2 regions of the Peribacillus sp. AS_2 genome follow, and region 1 is predicted to be linked to the other one. Evidence: riboswitches for the same ligand, from Rfam matches in the RefSeq annotation. Region 1 holds a riboswitch; the other holds the start of a gene.
The links. Region 1 has a riboswitch for FMN ahead of OTG27_RS05295 (ECF transporter S component). Riboswitches for the same ligand answer to the same signal wherever they lie in the genome.

Region 1 (7,866 bases):
TTGGCTTTAGCCTCAGCTTCTTGCTGTGCCTTGGCTTTAGCCTCAGCTTCTCGCTGCACTTTAGCCTTTTCTTCAGCTTCTTGCTGTGCCTTGGCTTTTTCCTTAGCTTCCTGCTGCGCTTTGGCTTTGGCTTTGGCTTTAGCCTCAGCTTCTTCTTTTTCTTTCTCCGCTTCAGCCTTTGCCGACTCCTTTTCCTTTAAGTCCTCTGCCGTTGCTGTAGTTGGAATCGATTCTTTATCTTCCTCTTTTAAGACGACTTGGTCACTTTTAGTAACAGGTAAAGGCCTATCCTGAAAATATGTATAAAGGCTGTAAAATCCAATTGGAAGCAAAATGAAAAATAATGCTAATAATTGTATCATTGGAAGTTTAATCTTCACTTTACTTTTTTTCTTTTTATTCTGGTGGACTTTGCTCCGTTTGGGCAATGATGACTTAGCCTTCTGGCGTTCAATTCGCGAACGAAGTTCACCAGCCTGATCATTTTCTCTTTCATTCTTTTGCACCCGGCTCATTCAAGTCACCCCCTTTCTTGCTAAACCCTCTTTGCTTTTTGTTCCTGATTAAAATACCAAGGATAAAGTCAATCAAAAAGTGGGCCGTTATCGTCACGATGATATTATTAGTCATTTCAAATAGAAACCCGATAAAGAAGCTCAAAACCAATACATTTAAAAATAAAAACCAATTAAAAAGGTAACGATAATGAACAGCTGCAAAAATGAGGCTCGTAAGTAGCAACCCAAAATGTGTTTGCAACACTCCTCGGAATAATACTTCTTCACTTACCGCTACAACCAAAGCTACGACAAATATCATCGGGTATGACAAATTACTGAAAATGCGTTCATTTATGCCGCCATCATCCTGATAGGAAGATGGTGTCACTTTCATAAGCAATATGTCAATTAACACGACAATGACTCCCGCAGGAACACCAATCAGCAAAATGTTCAGGTCATCAAAGATAAATAAGTCGAAAAAAGCAGAACGGTCTTTAAATAAAATAATACCTAAAAAAGTGGCTAACGTTAAGAGAATAATTTGTGTAAGAAACAAATTATATAGCAACTGTTTATCTGTAAGTTGTTTAATTAATTCCGCTTGCTTATTTTTCATTGCCATTTTCCTTCTTTAGTAAGATATAAGCCAATTCCTTTTTCCAAGTGGAAAAGGAATTGGCCGGATCCACCTTTACTTCCGGCCATACATCAGCCATTTTTTCGGCATCCATCCCACAGATATCACAGCAGATGGGGTTCGCTTCCCGATGCTTTTCTCCAAAATAGTCCAGTATCCCTGAACGGCGACATTCCTGTGCATATATCCAGTGAAGGAATTTATGCAGCTTTTCTTGATTCCTGGTTTTCCTCTTCTTACAATACTCTTTCATCTCTGCCACTTGATCCTGGTTATTGCCCATAATAAACTGGGTAAAAAAACGGAGCTGGATTTCGTTTAACGAAAAGGATTGCGACAGCTGCTCTTTTTCTGAGGGGGTCAAATTCGCCAAATTCTTATGAGACTCATTAAGGAAAGAACATACACCATCGATTTGCGAATCCGTAGGCAACTGTTGCTCCATCAAATGAAGGGGAAGCCCTTCATCCCCTTCGCTATATAATAAGACAGCCACACTTTGTTTCCGGTCTCGCCCCGCCCTGCCAATCTCCTGAAGATATGCTTCCATCGTGGACGGGATATGATAATGGATAACATATCTGACATCCGATTTATTCACACCCATTCCAAAGGCACTTGTTGCGCATATGATTTTCAGCTGGCCGGAAATGAATTGCTGCTGAATGAGCATCCTTTGTTCCTGCTCCATTCCACCGTGATAATAATTGACACTATCGATCCCGTTATCCTGTAAAAAACCAGCGACTGATTCCGCCACTTTTTTAGAGGAAAAATAAATAATTCCGCTTCCGGTAAATTTCCTGACAAGCTCCAGCACACGGGCTAGCTTCTCATCGTAGCTGAACATTCGCTCGATAATAATGGCAATATTTTCACGATCAACCGAGGAAACCATTTCCTCGGCCTGCCCAATGTTAAGTTTAACAATGATGTCCCTCCGGACCTCATCGGTTGCAGTTGCCGTCAGGGCAAGCGTCAACGGATTATTCAGCTCACGCCTCACTTCTCCTAAATTCAAATAATCCGGACGGAAATCGTACCCCCATTGTGAAATGCAGTGTGCTTCGTCTATGACGAACAAACCTATTTCTATGGATTTCAAGGATTTTATCACACCATCAATGCTCAGCATTTCAGGAGATAAAAAGATAAATCGATAACTATGTAACCGATCGAAGGCTTTCCTTTTTTGATTAAGCGTCAAAAAAGAGTTGAGGGTCAATACACTTTTTTCGCCGCTCATCTTCAGCTGATCCGCTTGATCCTGCATTAAAGATAATAACGGAGAGACAATTATGACAGTCTTATTCACCAGATAAGCCGGCAGCTGATAACATAATGATTTACCTGACCCGGTTGGCAGCATCGCTAATGTATGACGGCCGGACATCAATGATTCAACCACTTCCTTCTGTCCAGGACGGAATTCATCAAAACCGAATTTTTCTTTGAGGACTCGTTCTATGTTCATCATCTCTCACCTATTTTCGCAAGTACAAGTCTTATTTGGAAAAAGCTTATTTGTTTATTATCGACCATCTGCTTGATAGCTTTAAGCTTTTTTGTACCAAGTTCCTTAATCGCTTCAGCAATTTCCCTCTCATCCTCGATTGTCACATAATCGGAAATCGGAAAATCCTTTTCCGATAAAACAATTTCTACGAGGTGATCTTCGATGGTGTTGACTTTCAATCTGCGGATTTCAGCTATTTCACCGAGGTTTTTCCCTTCCTGGATGTATCGTAAAGTAGTCTTTGTAGATTGTGTCAAATGAGGATTACCACTTCTTTTCCAATCATTGGTTAATGAGGATAAGAGAGGGTAATCACCACCCGTTTCCATTTCTGCAAGCATTTGATGCAATGAGTCAAGGAATGTATAGCGAACATAATCTTCTTCCGTATTTTTCCTTTTGGCAATCTGTTCAAACGTTAGACCAATCCTGTTTATCCCGGTCAATTTCAAAATGAAAATGTCTCGTTTCATATCACTTTGATTTTCTAAAAGGGATACCAGTTCATCATATAAATGTTGGGCAATCAACGCTCGATCCTGACGATTGGCATGTAAAAATTCCTTTACGAAGAATTGAATTTTGGGATTTCGTTGTATCGGATAAAAACGTCTTTCATTGTGGACAATATGGGATATGGTTTGAATGAGTAAATTTAACCTTCCCCAGAAAACAGGGGTGATATTATGATACTTCCAACCATTTAAATACTCCGGAAAAGGATTATTTTTAAAGTAATCGTCCAACATTCGTTCACCTTGCAAACTAATTTCATATGCATCCGGTTTATCCGTTAAATTAATTAAGTCATGCTTAAGTGAATGTTCAATGTTTTGATTTAATTGCTGACGGGTAAATCGAGGTATTGTCCCAAAAATATCCGTTAACCCGAATAAATGGGCATCTTGGATGGTTTGTGACGATTTCTTCCCCTGCAGCATATGGTATATAGCATAAATGGAGCGCTCACCTTGAAATTTTTTTATCGCATATAGAATGATGGCCTGTAGATAATTATTCATGGGACTCACATCCTTGTTTCATTTAACCAATAAACCCATTGTAACAAAAATCTGCAAAAACCGCCGTTATTATTGATGAATACAACGGAAATTATGTGACTAAATGACGAAACATGGAAAGGACCAAGTTAATTTTTTCGATGCTTTTCGTTGACATTCAACTACATGATAGTTATTATCAATACAATTTCTATTGAAAAGTTTGGCATTCGGTCTTACAATAGGAAAGAGATAATAATCTGAAATAAAAAGATTATCAGTTGTTAATCAACTTAGGAGGGGTTATATTCATGGCTAAATTTACTATTGTGGATAAAGAAACATGCATAGCTTGTGGAGCTTGCGGAGCAGCTGCACCAGATATATATGATTATGATGACGAAGGGATTGCATTTGTTACCCTTGACGATAACGAGGGTATCGTTGAAATTCCAGATGTACTTATAGACGACATGATGGATGCATTTGAAGGATGCCCAACGGATTCCATCAAAGTTGCTGACGAGGCATTTGACGGAGATGCACTAAAATTCGAATAAAGGTACAAGCCATTTTCAATCGAGAATGGCTTTTTCTTTTGGCCAAAAAACAGGCATAAAAAAACAACCGGATATGGATATCCGGTTGTTTTTTCATATCTATCGTCAATGCCGTTAAGCATTTTTATATAATGTTTGCTTATTGATCCATGTCTGTAATTTAATGAACAGCAACATGAATACAGATGTGATGAGCACGCCTTTAATCACGTTGAAAGGCAAGATTGCCGTCGTAACGAACTTTCTCGACTCGGGCGCCGACATGGCATCCCATCCCATAAAGAAGGTATAAGCCGGTAAAAAGACAAAATAGTTTAATACGCTCATGAATACTGCCATGGAAACTGTTCCCGCAAGTAAGGCGAACGTCATTCCTTTTTTTGAATTGATTTTCTGAAATACATAATAAGTCGGCAAGACAAACAGTATTCCGGCTATAAAGTTAGCGATATGCCCCACAGGCACAGCAGTCAAGGTCCCTGTCATGACTAAATCCAATAGGTTTTTAATGAACTCGACTAGAATTCCAGCCATCGGACCGAAAATCAATGCCGCCATCAGTGCTGGTATGTCGCTAAAATCAACATTGAGAAAAGGCGGGAATCCTGGAAACGGGAAATTTAAAAGCATCAATAAATATGAAATGCTTCCCATCATGGCAAGTGAGACCATTTTTTTCACTTTGTTCTTTTTCATAGTTCTCTCTCCTTCTTTTCCGATCTACCTGAAAAAGAGGTTAGGATTCCAAAATATGTTGATGTTCAATAAAAACCCTTTAATTCCAATGGAATTAAAGGGATAAATTAAAGGTTACATCAAACAAACGTTCAGCAAATAACTGTTGAAACGCACTAAGGAACCTCCATCTTCTCCCATCCAGACTATACTGTCGGCTTTGGAATCACACCAAATCCTGCCTTGTAAGGCTCGCGGGCTTAGAAGTAGAAATTCCTTCATCACCGCCGGTGGGGAATTGCGCCCCGCCCCGAAGATAGACCTATAAAATTTTTTATACTTCCCATTATATCTGAAATGCCTTTTTTTTGATAGCATTTTTTCTCATTTGATGCATGTAGGATGAATATCGATTGTCGCAGTGAACGGCTTAAAACAAACAGCGGATTTACAATATGGCAATTCGAAAATTTTTCGCAAAAGGAGCGAAGCTATTTATATCGCCACCTTAAACGGATGATCAGTTGGAAATCATTTGTTTAAGCGCTTTCATTCAGATATGCCAAATTGACATTATCAGCATTTCAATTGTAAAATTAACTGAAATTTAAGATAACTTTTTCCTTAGGAAGGTGTTTAGACGTGTATCGGATTTTAGTAGCAGACGCCATTAAACCAGAAGGACTTGGACCGCTTTCAGAGGCATCCAATATTCAGCTCATTCAGAAGACCGTAGAGGAAGCTGCAAACGAACTTGATCAGATCGATGCAATTCTTGTTAGAAGTGCAACAAAGGTTTCGGAAGATTTAATGAACCGTATGCCGCAGTTGAAAATTATAGCACGCGCTGGTGTCGGTGTTGATAACATAGACATCCCCGCAGCGACAAAACGCGGGATTGTCGTGGTTAATGCACCTGACGGCAACACCATTTCAACAGCTGAACATACATTCGCGATGATGGCTTCATTAATGCGCCACATTCCGCAAGCTTATGCTTCATTGAAAAATGGGGAGTGGAAACGTTCCTCCTATACGGGAACTGAACTTCGTGGAAAAACATTAGGCATAGTTGGCTTTGGACGCATCGGAGGGGAAATTGCCAAACGTGCTAAAGTTTTTGGCATGGATGTCATTGTCTATGACCCGTTCCTGACTGTAGATCGTGCAAAGAAAATGTCCGTAACGGCCCTGCCATTGGATGAATTGCTTCCTAAAGCAGACATCATTACTGTTCATACACCACTAACGAATGAAACTAGAGGATTAATTAATAAAGAAAAACTGCTTACCTGTAAAAAAGGGGTTTATGTACTGAACTGCGCCCGTGGTGGAATTCTAGACGAAGATGATTTATATGAAATGTTAGTTCAAGGGCATGTTGCAGGGGCGGCACTGGACGTTTTCGTCGAAGAACCTCCACTTGGCCATAAACTGCTGGAACTGGACAGCGTCATTGCTACACCGCATCTAGGCGCTTCCACGAAAGAAGCCCAATTGAATGTCGCCGTACAGGTTGCCCAAGAAGTTTTGACCTATTTCGAAGGAAATCCAGTCTCAAGCTCAATCAACCTTCCAGCCATATCTAAAGAAGTGTTTGAAAAGGTACAGCCATTCCATCAACTTGTTCAGCAAATGGGATCGATTGCTTCCCAGTGCATGAATGAAGGAATTCAGGAAATCTCCGTTACATATGCAGGAGAATCTTTGGATTTCGATACCGCGATTCTTACAAAAAGTTTAATCTCCGGCTTTTTAAGATCAAGAGTCGATGCATCAGTCAATGAAGTGAATGCCTTGTTGATCGCAAAAGAGCGTGGCATAACCATTGGTGAAAAAATCTCTACGGACTCTTTAGGTTACTCGAATTTGATCAGCCTTAAAGTAAAAGGTGACAACCGAGAATTAACAATAAGTGGGACCTATATCGAAAATTACGGTTCTCGAATTGTAAGTTTGAATGGTTTCAAAATCGACTTTCACCCAGAATCGAATTTACTTTATATCCAGCATACCGATAAACCCGGTGTAATCGGTAACGTAGGCAAGGTCCTGGGTGATCACGGAGTGAATATCGCCACCATGCAGGTTGGCCGAAAAGAAGCTGGCGGTGAAGCCATCATGGTTTTGAGCTTCGATTTACCATTAGAAGACAACATGAAACAGTTTTTAATGGAAACAGAAGAAATTACGTTCTTGGCCCGTATTTCATTATAAGAAGAAAAAAGTGCCCGCAGCGCGGGCACTTTTTTCTTTTAATGCATTCAATTCACTTGGTTCGGTGCTTCGGGCACCATTATGTCTTCAGTTAAATTCAGCTTTCCCACCTCTTCAATAGGAGCATTTTCAAACTTCACTTTTTCAAAACCAAAATCCTTAGCTATGAAGAGTATGGCTTCTAAAGCTTGAAGGGTTTCCTCACTATTTTCAATAACGGCTTGATCTGATAGGTGAATGGTCACAAGATCTCCATTAGTGCTTATCCTTTCCCATTTCAGGTCATGGGGGATTGCAGGTGAAATTCCCTCGATGTCCGCCTCCCCTTTTCCGGCTTGAAGCGCCTCCTCAAAGTCCCGATAACCCATATTGCTTGGAACAAGGAAACTTGGAGAGGACTCATCCCTTTGATAAAGAAGGTATGTGCGTTTTTTTTGATGAGGTATATCCACCTCCTTTAAATATCCCGCATGCGCAAACCTGGCACCTTGCTTACCTTCTGTGGAAAATGTCATTTTCTCTATATTGTTATAGGAAAGCGTTTCTTCCATCGAATGGAGAAAAAGTGTATCTTCAGCCAACAGTCGGCTTTTTTCTGGAAAATCGATATGGGCAGTGTTTATATCGTTTCCTTGGCTAATCTTTATATCAAGCGGAAAATAGTCAGATAGCCCATATTGCGCTTCATCAATATCGGACATTTGATTAACTAACTGATTCAGTGTATCACTTTCATCATGATGTTTGAGTTTAATTG
Region 2 (7,866 bases), on a different contig from region 1:
TACAGATGCCCAATCATGTTCGTTCAAATGCAGTGCTGACTTATGATGATCGATTAGCAGCGCCTTGCCTCCATCTTCCACAAACTGAGTAATCATTTTTTCATTATCTTCATCAACCGATAGATCAGTAACGATCAATGTATCTTCAATCTTGGCCTGCTCAAGAAAAGCACCTACATTCTGATTAAGGCGACCAATTGAATTATAACTAACCACTACTTCATCTCCGAATGCCAGCTTTGCTACAATGCCGCACCCGACTCCATCCAAATCATTATGTGTAAAGAGATGGTACACACAAACCCCTCCTAATAACTAATAAATTTACTTTTCCCTAAAGACATGAATTTCAATTGCAATCTTTACAATTGTAGCATAATCATATCTGCATATTTTATCATGCTTTCATTACGTGACACTTTTGTTCGTTTTTTTTTCGATGAATTACCTAATGATTCCTTATTACCCATAATTTATAATGATAAATAATAAAAAAACACTTTACTTTGAAATCAGGGTATTTCCAGTGAAGGAGTTTCGGTGAGTGTCAAAGAGCAGCATTAGCTAATCGATCAATGGCTAACTTTACGAACTTCAAAGAATTTCCAGATGGTTGAGGAAAGTTGACTCAATCAGACCACGATCCGGCACATCAAAAAAAAGCCGCAGGAATGTCATTCCCTGCGGCTTCCTTATGTGAAATCACTGTTCAATCAATTTTCCAAGGTTGGCCATTTCAATTGCACTAACGGCCGCTTCATAGCCTTTGTTACCTGATTTTGTTCCAGCACGTTCAATGGCTTGTTCAATATTCTCAGTTGTCAGCAAACCGAAGATAACCGGTACACCTGTTTCCAAAGAAACGGAAGCCATGCCTTTAGCTGCTTCATTGCAGACATAATCATAATGTGAAGTAGCACCCCTGATTACCGTTCCAAGACCGATTACCGCATCATATTTACCTGTATTCACAAGTTTCTTAGCAATTAACGGAAGTTCAAAAGCACCCGGGACCCACGCGATGTCAACATCATTCTCATCAACGCCATGACGCTTAAGGCCATCCATTGCCCCTCCTAAAAGCTTGCTTGTGATAAACTCATTAAATCTTCCTACCACGATTCCTACTTTCAATCCTGATCCGATTAATTGTGCTTCAATAGTTTTCCCCATGTCTAATTCCTCCTAATTTTTAAAAACAATAATTTTTTCATGTTAAGATTTCATTCCTTAAAAATCTTTCAAGCTTTCGGGATGTTCATTTCAAGTTCCTGTTTCCCGATTGGATCATTATGTTGAAGATACCGAACCAAATCGGCTATCGTAATGAACTTCAGGTTAAATTTATCAGCGATGACTTCTAAATCGGATACGCGGGCCATCGATCCATCTTCATTCATGATCTCACAAATTACACCGGCTGGAGCGGCACCGCATAACTTCGCCAAGTCCACCGATGCCTCCGTATGTCCTGCCCTTCTTAATACGCCGCCTTCTTTAGCGACTATCGGAAAAGTGTGACCTGGCCTTTGGAAATCTTCAGCGACCGAATCTTCATTAAGAAGCTCAAGGATGGTCAAGGACCGTTCAAAAGCACTGATTCCTGTAGAGGTGCTTTTATGATCGACACTTACCGTAAAAGCAGTGCCATGATGATCGGTATTTTCACCTACCATAGGATGCAGTTTCAATTTTGCTGCCAGTTGTTCAGTGATGGTCGTACAAATCAAACCACGTCCATGAGTCGCCATGAAATTAATCGCTTCCGGTGTCGCCTTTTCGGCCAACACTACAAAATCCCCTTCATTTTCACGGTCTTCATCATCGGACACGATAACTACCTTGCCAGCCTTCAAATCTTCTATTGCTTCTTCTATTGTATGGAACATCATTACACCGCCCTTTTATTAGAATCCATGCTCTGCCAAAAACTCTAAACTCAGTCCTGGTTTTGGATTGCCATTTTTCATTTGATGTATTATATATTTCCCTATCATGTCGTTTTCAATGTTAACGATATCGCCAGCCGCTTTTTGTCCCAATATGGTATCCTGATGAGTCAATGGAATCAATGAAACCGTCAAAAGGTTCCTTTCGATCCCAAATATCGTCAAGCTTGTTCCATCAATGGCTACGGAACCTTTTGGAATGCAAAAGGCACTAAGCCCTTCTTCCAGTTGGATTACATAATATACGGCATTTTCTTTCCGTTCTTTTTTTATGATCGTTCCGGTTCCGTCGATATGACCTGAAACAAAATGACCGCCAAACCTTCCCTGTGCACTCATGGCTCGTTCGAGATTAACAGGTGATCCCAATTTTAACGTCCGGATCGAGGAAGCTTTGACCGTTTCCGGCATCACGTCGACCGTAAATAAACTTTTCGTGAAGGACGTTACCGTTAAGCAGACCCCGTTGACTGAAATACTATCCCCCAGATGCACATCTTCAAGGATTTTTTCAGAACGAATCGATAACTCCATACTGCTTTTTCCTTTTTTCAAGGAATGTACGGTACCGATATCCTCAATGATTCCCGTAAACATGTTTTTCCCCCTTTTATAAAATATAAAAAACCCCTTAGGATGACCTAAAGGGTTAGCAGGAGAAATGAGTGAAAAAAATTGTATACCTAAAAAGCCCAATATTTTCATTTTTTGAAAAATTAGGCGTACGTATACACTTGGGTTCCACACGTCCTTCTCCCATCCAGACTGTACTGTCGGCTTTGGAATCTCACCAAATCCTGCCTTTTAACAGGCTCGCGGGCTTAGAATTTCTTCATCACCGCCGGTTGGGATTTTCACCCGACCCCGAAGGACTAAAATAATATGAATCTTTGAATATTTTATCACCATAAAGTGAAGATGTAAAATTTCTAACCTTAAATGGTTCAATTGTTACAGGAACTTCCTATCTTTATGTAAAAATGATCCCCATTAACCCCGATGTGCTCCAAAAAGGTTAGGCAGGCTAAATATGTGGAATAGGATTAGAGAGTCACACTTCATATAAGGAGGAAGCTTAATGCTTATTTCCATCATCAACCTGATTTTCTATCTGTTCGTCGTCACGATGAACTTTTTAGCCAATTTCCTGCCATTGAACGGCCAGACATCAGGAGAGATTTCCGATAAACTTCATGTCGTTTTCACTCCTGCCGGATATGTATTTTCCATATGGGGCTTGATCTATTTCCTGCTCGCCATCTGGGTATTCAGGCAGTTTTTAAGTAAACATCAAAACAGCCCTGCTTATAAGGCATCCTTCCCTTGGTTCGCTTTAAGCTGTGTCTTGAATGGCGCTTGGCTTTTAGCTTGGCACTATGAACACTTTTTGTTATCCGTATTCATTATCATTGCTCTTTTGGCTACTTTAATGGTCATTTATACAAGCATAAAAAAAGTGGGACACACTACTTTCGACCTATTTCCGTTTTCCGTCTATACAGGCTGGGTAAGTGTTGCAACGATCGCTGACATTTCTTATTACCTAACCTATATCAAATGGGACGGTTTTGGGGTTTCCAGTTTAACCTGGACGATCGTCCTGCTGATTGCAGCAACAACCCTGGCCTTTGTCTTCGCAGGTAAAAACCGGGATTGGTGCTATCTTCTCGTATTCGTTTGGGCGTTCATAGGCATCGGGATACGAAATAGCTCCGCCTATCCTGTAATCACGGACATTTCTTATATCCTCTCTGCCATCACTTTTATCATATCCATAACCATCTTCATAAAAAGTAGAAGGAATATGGTAGCCTAAAATGCTTGCTGAAGATCTTGCCATACATCCTGCCAAGCTTCTAGACCAACAGAGAGACGGACCAGCTGGTCACTGATGCCCATTTGTTCCCGTGAAGCTTCAGGAACGGCAGAGTGCGTCATGGTAGCGGGATGCTGGATCAATGTTTCGGCATCCCCAAGACTTACGGCAATTTTAATTAGATTCAATTTATTGAGGAATTCCTGTGCATCCTGTTTTGTGCCATGCAATTCGAAAGAGATAAGGCCGCCGCCATGTTTCATCTGTTTTTGCATGATATAATGATCCGGGGAAGCTTCATCACCTGGATAATATACCTTTTTCACCTTTGGATGTTTCTTAAGTTCATGAAAGATTGCCATTGCATTGGCCGAATGACGGTCCATCCTGACGGGCAAGGTCTTTAACCCCCGCAATAGTAGCCAGGCGTCGAATGGTGAAATGATTCCACCGATATCTTTCTGTGTAGTCCCAGCTATATGATTCATGAATTCCTTTTTACCGACGACAAGTCCCGCAACGACATCCCCATGCCCGCAAAGATATTTCGTAGCGCTATGAAGGACGATATCACAGCCATACTCAAGCGGTCTCTGTAGGTAGGGCGTCGAAAATGTATTATCGACTACGACCATCACATTATATTCCTTCGCAACTTTCACCACCATCTGTAAGTCAATCATTTTCATCGTCGGGTTGATCGGGGTTTCTACATAGATGCAGGTCGTTTCCGGCCGGATCATTTTCCTAAGCTGTTCTTCAGTATCCATTTCACAAAAATCATGAGTTATCCGGTATTTATTTTTCATTAGCTGCAGAAGGCCAAATGTACAACCATATACCCCCTGTGAGCAGAGGATGTGATCATCTGTTTTAGTTAACGCAAAAAGTACTGCTGAAACGGCAGCCATGCCTGAACCGAAAGCAAGGCCAGCTTCCCCGCCTTCCAGTGCGGCAATCTTTTCTTCAAGCACTTGTACCGTTGGATTTCCAAGGCGAGAATAAATATATCCATCTTCGATACCAGCAAAACGCCTCTCCCCTTGCTCGGCATTTTCGAAAGTGAATGTTGAGGTTTGGAATAAAGGTGTTGCCAAGCTTCCCAAATGCTTCTTCGAGTCATATCCTTCATGGATGACTGCCGTTTCAAATTGTTTATACTTTCTTGTCATACCGTTTCCCCCTAACCTATGTCTATTGCTATCATATGTCAAAAACCCACATTAAGGAAGCGTTTTCATTCATGATTATCACCCATAAATGAACACTTAACTTAGTAAAAATAAGCTTCATTCTGTTCAGTTGGATCCTGCAAATTGAGCACCTCTTTTAATTTTTAATTCTTACGTGAATTCCAAAAAAAGGGACAGCCGCCATGGCCGTCCCTTTTTTGCGAATCATTCATCGACTACGATGTTTCCACCATAGAAGGTTACTCTCGTTAATGGTAACTCCAGTTCACGAGCCATTTTTTTCAACTCTCGCTCTTCTCTTTCCGTTACGATTGAAATGACCGTGCCATCTGCACCTGCACGCCCAGTTCTCCCGGATCTATGGATATATTGTTCGATATTGTCAGCCATATCAATATGAACGACCGCAGTAAGGCCTTTAATATCCAGCCCCCTGGCCGCTACATCCGTTGCTATCAGCATCGGGGATTTTCCGGAACGAAGCTTACGCAGTGCTTTCTCCCTGTCGACTTTATTGGATTCACCGTGAAGCACGCCCATTTCAATACCTTTATAACTCAGCTTTTCATGTAAGACGCTAAGCTCCGCAATATCATTCAGGAAGGCAAGTGCCTTCACATCTTTAAGTCTTGTGATTTTCTCGAGAATCTTGGACTTCTCCCGTCTCTCAACAACAAAGTAAAGATGGTCCACCTTGGATTCCATTTTTTCATTTTTATCGACCTTGATCATTTCGGGTTCATTCATGAATCCCCTGGCCGCTTTTTCCGTTTCCTCTGGCAGGGTTGCTGAAAATACCATGATTTGCCGATCTTTTAGTGTTGTTTTGATAATATTATTGATCGTTCCCATATGTTCTGGAATGATCAATTGGTCTCCTTCATCAAGTACTATCGTCTTAACTTCATGCATCTTCAGTTTCTTTTGGGCAATCAATTCGTAAATCCGCCCCGGTGTTCCAGCAATCACCTGTGGACGCTTCTTCAGTTTGTCCAACTGCCTTTTCACATTAGCACCGCCGATGAATGCTGCACCCATTATGCCGCTTCCCTCTGACCAAATGCGAATTTCTTCATTGATCTGCATGACCAGTTCCCGTGATGATGCCAGAATCAAAGCTTGGGGCGATTTTTTTTCAGGATCAATCTTTTCGAGCAATGGCAGTAAATATGCCAATGTTTTTCCTGTACCTGTCGGTGATTCGGCCATGATATCCTTTCCCTCGACAATCACGGGGATCGCTTTCGTTTGTATCGGGGTAAGTTGTCCGAATCCGGACTTTTTCCAGGCTTCTTGTATATATGGTTTTCTATCGTTTATTAATGCAGGTAATTCGCTCATATCGTTCTCCTTTAATATAAAACTTTTCCTATCTTTCATAGTACCATTTATTCTTGTCCAGTAGCCAACGGAATACGAATTGTAACCGTCGTCCCTTTGTTTATCTCACTTTCAAAATCCATTTCCCCGTGAAGGCGATGAACGATTTTCCGGCAAATTGCAAGCCCGATCCCTGAACCTTTTTCCTTCGTCGAGTAAAAAGGTTCACCAATCCGTTCAAGGCGCTCGGGTCCCATTCCCATGCCATTGTCACTCACGCTGACTACAGCATGTCCTTCGATGATTTGCAGCGATATATCAATTTCCCCATTATCTTCGATCGCTTCAATGCTGTTCTTGACGATATTGATTACCAACTGTTTAAGTTCAATTGAATCAGCCATAATATAAATCGGTTCGGCGGTTTTAATCCTTAGCCCCATTTCGATATTATTCAAATTCGTTTCTGCTTTCATCAACGTGAATACCTGTTGTAAACTGTCGGCAAGATCGATCCTGCAGAATGCGACATCCTGTTTCTTCCCGAGAACCAAAAGTTCACTTGAGATAATATTAATTCGGTCAATTTCCTTCAACATGATATCAGAATGCAACGGGTTCACTTCCTGGGTCATATCCATTAGCTGTACGAATCCTTTTAAAGATGTCAGCGGATTCCTTATCTCATGTGCGACGGCTGCAGCCAGATGTCCGATAACAGATAGCTTTTCAGACATGATCATCAATTCCTCTTCGCGCCGCAATTCGGTGATATCCCTTACGATGGCATATACTCCAACCATTTCCGAGTGGACGATGATCGGTAAAAAAGTTACACGGATTATCCGTTGTTCATCACTGCTATTCTGTATGGTCGTTTCGAATTTTACAGCATCCCCTTGAAGGGACTGTAGAAAGAATTCAGCTACTTTACCACTTTCATTCCAGTTGATGAGATGATTCGCATTCTTGCCTTTCAAATTGTCACTATGATGACCTAACAGTTTTTCTGCTTCCGGGTTTATCGAAACGACATTTCCTTCGAGATTCAGCTCAAGGACACAATCCGGGTTATGCTTGAACAGCGACCGATACTGTTCATCCTTCAGAATGAATTCCTGTTGGGACCTCAACATTTTCCCCGTCCAATACCTGATTATGAAGTACAGGAAAAGTCCGGTTATGAATATGAACATCCACCCTTTGGAATGTTGAAACATTGCATATATCTGAACATCTGACCTTGCCTGCGTCATAGAGATGTAATCCGTAATGATAATCCATAAGACCCCAATGAATATATATATAAAAGCCACTTTACATGCAATTTTATGAGATTGGTTCATATTTTTTCCTTTGTATTGTTTTTTGGTTTATTATTCCCAAATCACTCAAAAAAAGCCCTCATGTTTTCAACATAAGGACTCTATCGATATTGTAACATATATATAGTAATCATTGTTTTATATCGTTAAAAAATCCAGCAGCATTACTACTGGATTTTCAATAAATCAAGAGAGGTCTTTAATGGCTTGATTGAATTCTTCTTCGATATCTTTTGTAGGCTTGGCCGATAGTAAGCTGAAAA

Region 2: another riboswitch for FMN. It lies ahead of ribE (riboflavin synthase); the one in region 1 lies ahead of OTG27_RS05295 (ECF transporter S component).

The regions. Positions count from the first base shown of each region.
Region 1 covers NZ_JAPTGA010000002.1:513,123-520,988, forward strand. Annotated here, with positions in the region: gene OTG27_RS05270 (LysM peptidoglycan-binding domain-containing protein) at 1-515, opposite strand, end outside; gene OTG27_RS05275 (CPBP family intramembrane glutamic endopeptidase) at 493-1,119, opposite strand; gene OTG27_RS05280 (RecQ family ATP-dependent DNA helicase) at 1,109-2,614, opposite strand; gene OTG27_RS05285 (YpbB family protein) at 2,614-3,678, opposite strand; gene OTG27_RS05290 (ferredoxin) at 3,969-4,217, shown strand; gene OTG27_RS05295 (ECF transporter S component) at 4,332-4,913, opposite strand; FMN riboswitch at 5,078-5,214, opposite strand; gene serA (phosphoglycerate dehydrogenase) at 5,535-7,109, shown strand; gene OTG27_RS05305 (hypothetical protein) at 7,157-7,866, opposite strand, start outside.
Region 2 covers NZ_JAPTGA010000006.1:159,943-167,808, reverse strand. Annotated here, with positions in the region: gene OTG27_RS12885 (DHH family phosphoesterase) at 1-297, opposite strand, end outside; gene ribH (6,7-dimethyl-8-ribityllumazine synthase) at 703-1,173, opposite strand; partial or broken gene ribB (3,4-dihydroxy-2-butanone-4-phosphate synthase) at 1,251-1,889, opposite strand; gene ribE (riboflavin synthase) at 1,908-2,546, opposite strand; FMN riboswitch at 2,694-2,825, opposite strand; gene OTG27_RS12865 (TspO/MBR family protein) at 3,028-3,765, shown strand; gene megL (methionine gamma-lyase) at 3,762-4,937, opposite strand; gene OTG27_RS12855 (DEAD/DEAH box helicase) at 5,163-6,299, opposite strand; gene OTG27_RS12850 (ATP-binding protein) at 6,347-7,414, opposite strand; gene putP (sodium/proline symporter PutP) at 7,790-7,866, opposite strand, start outside.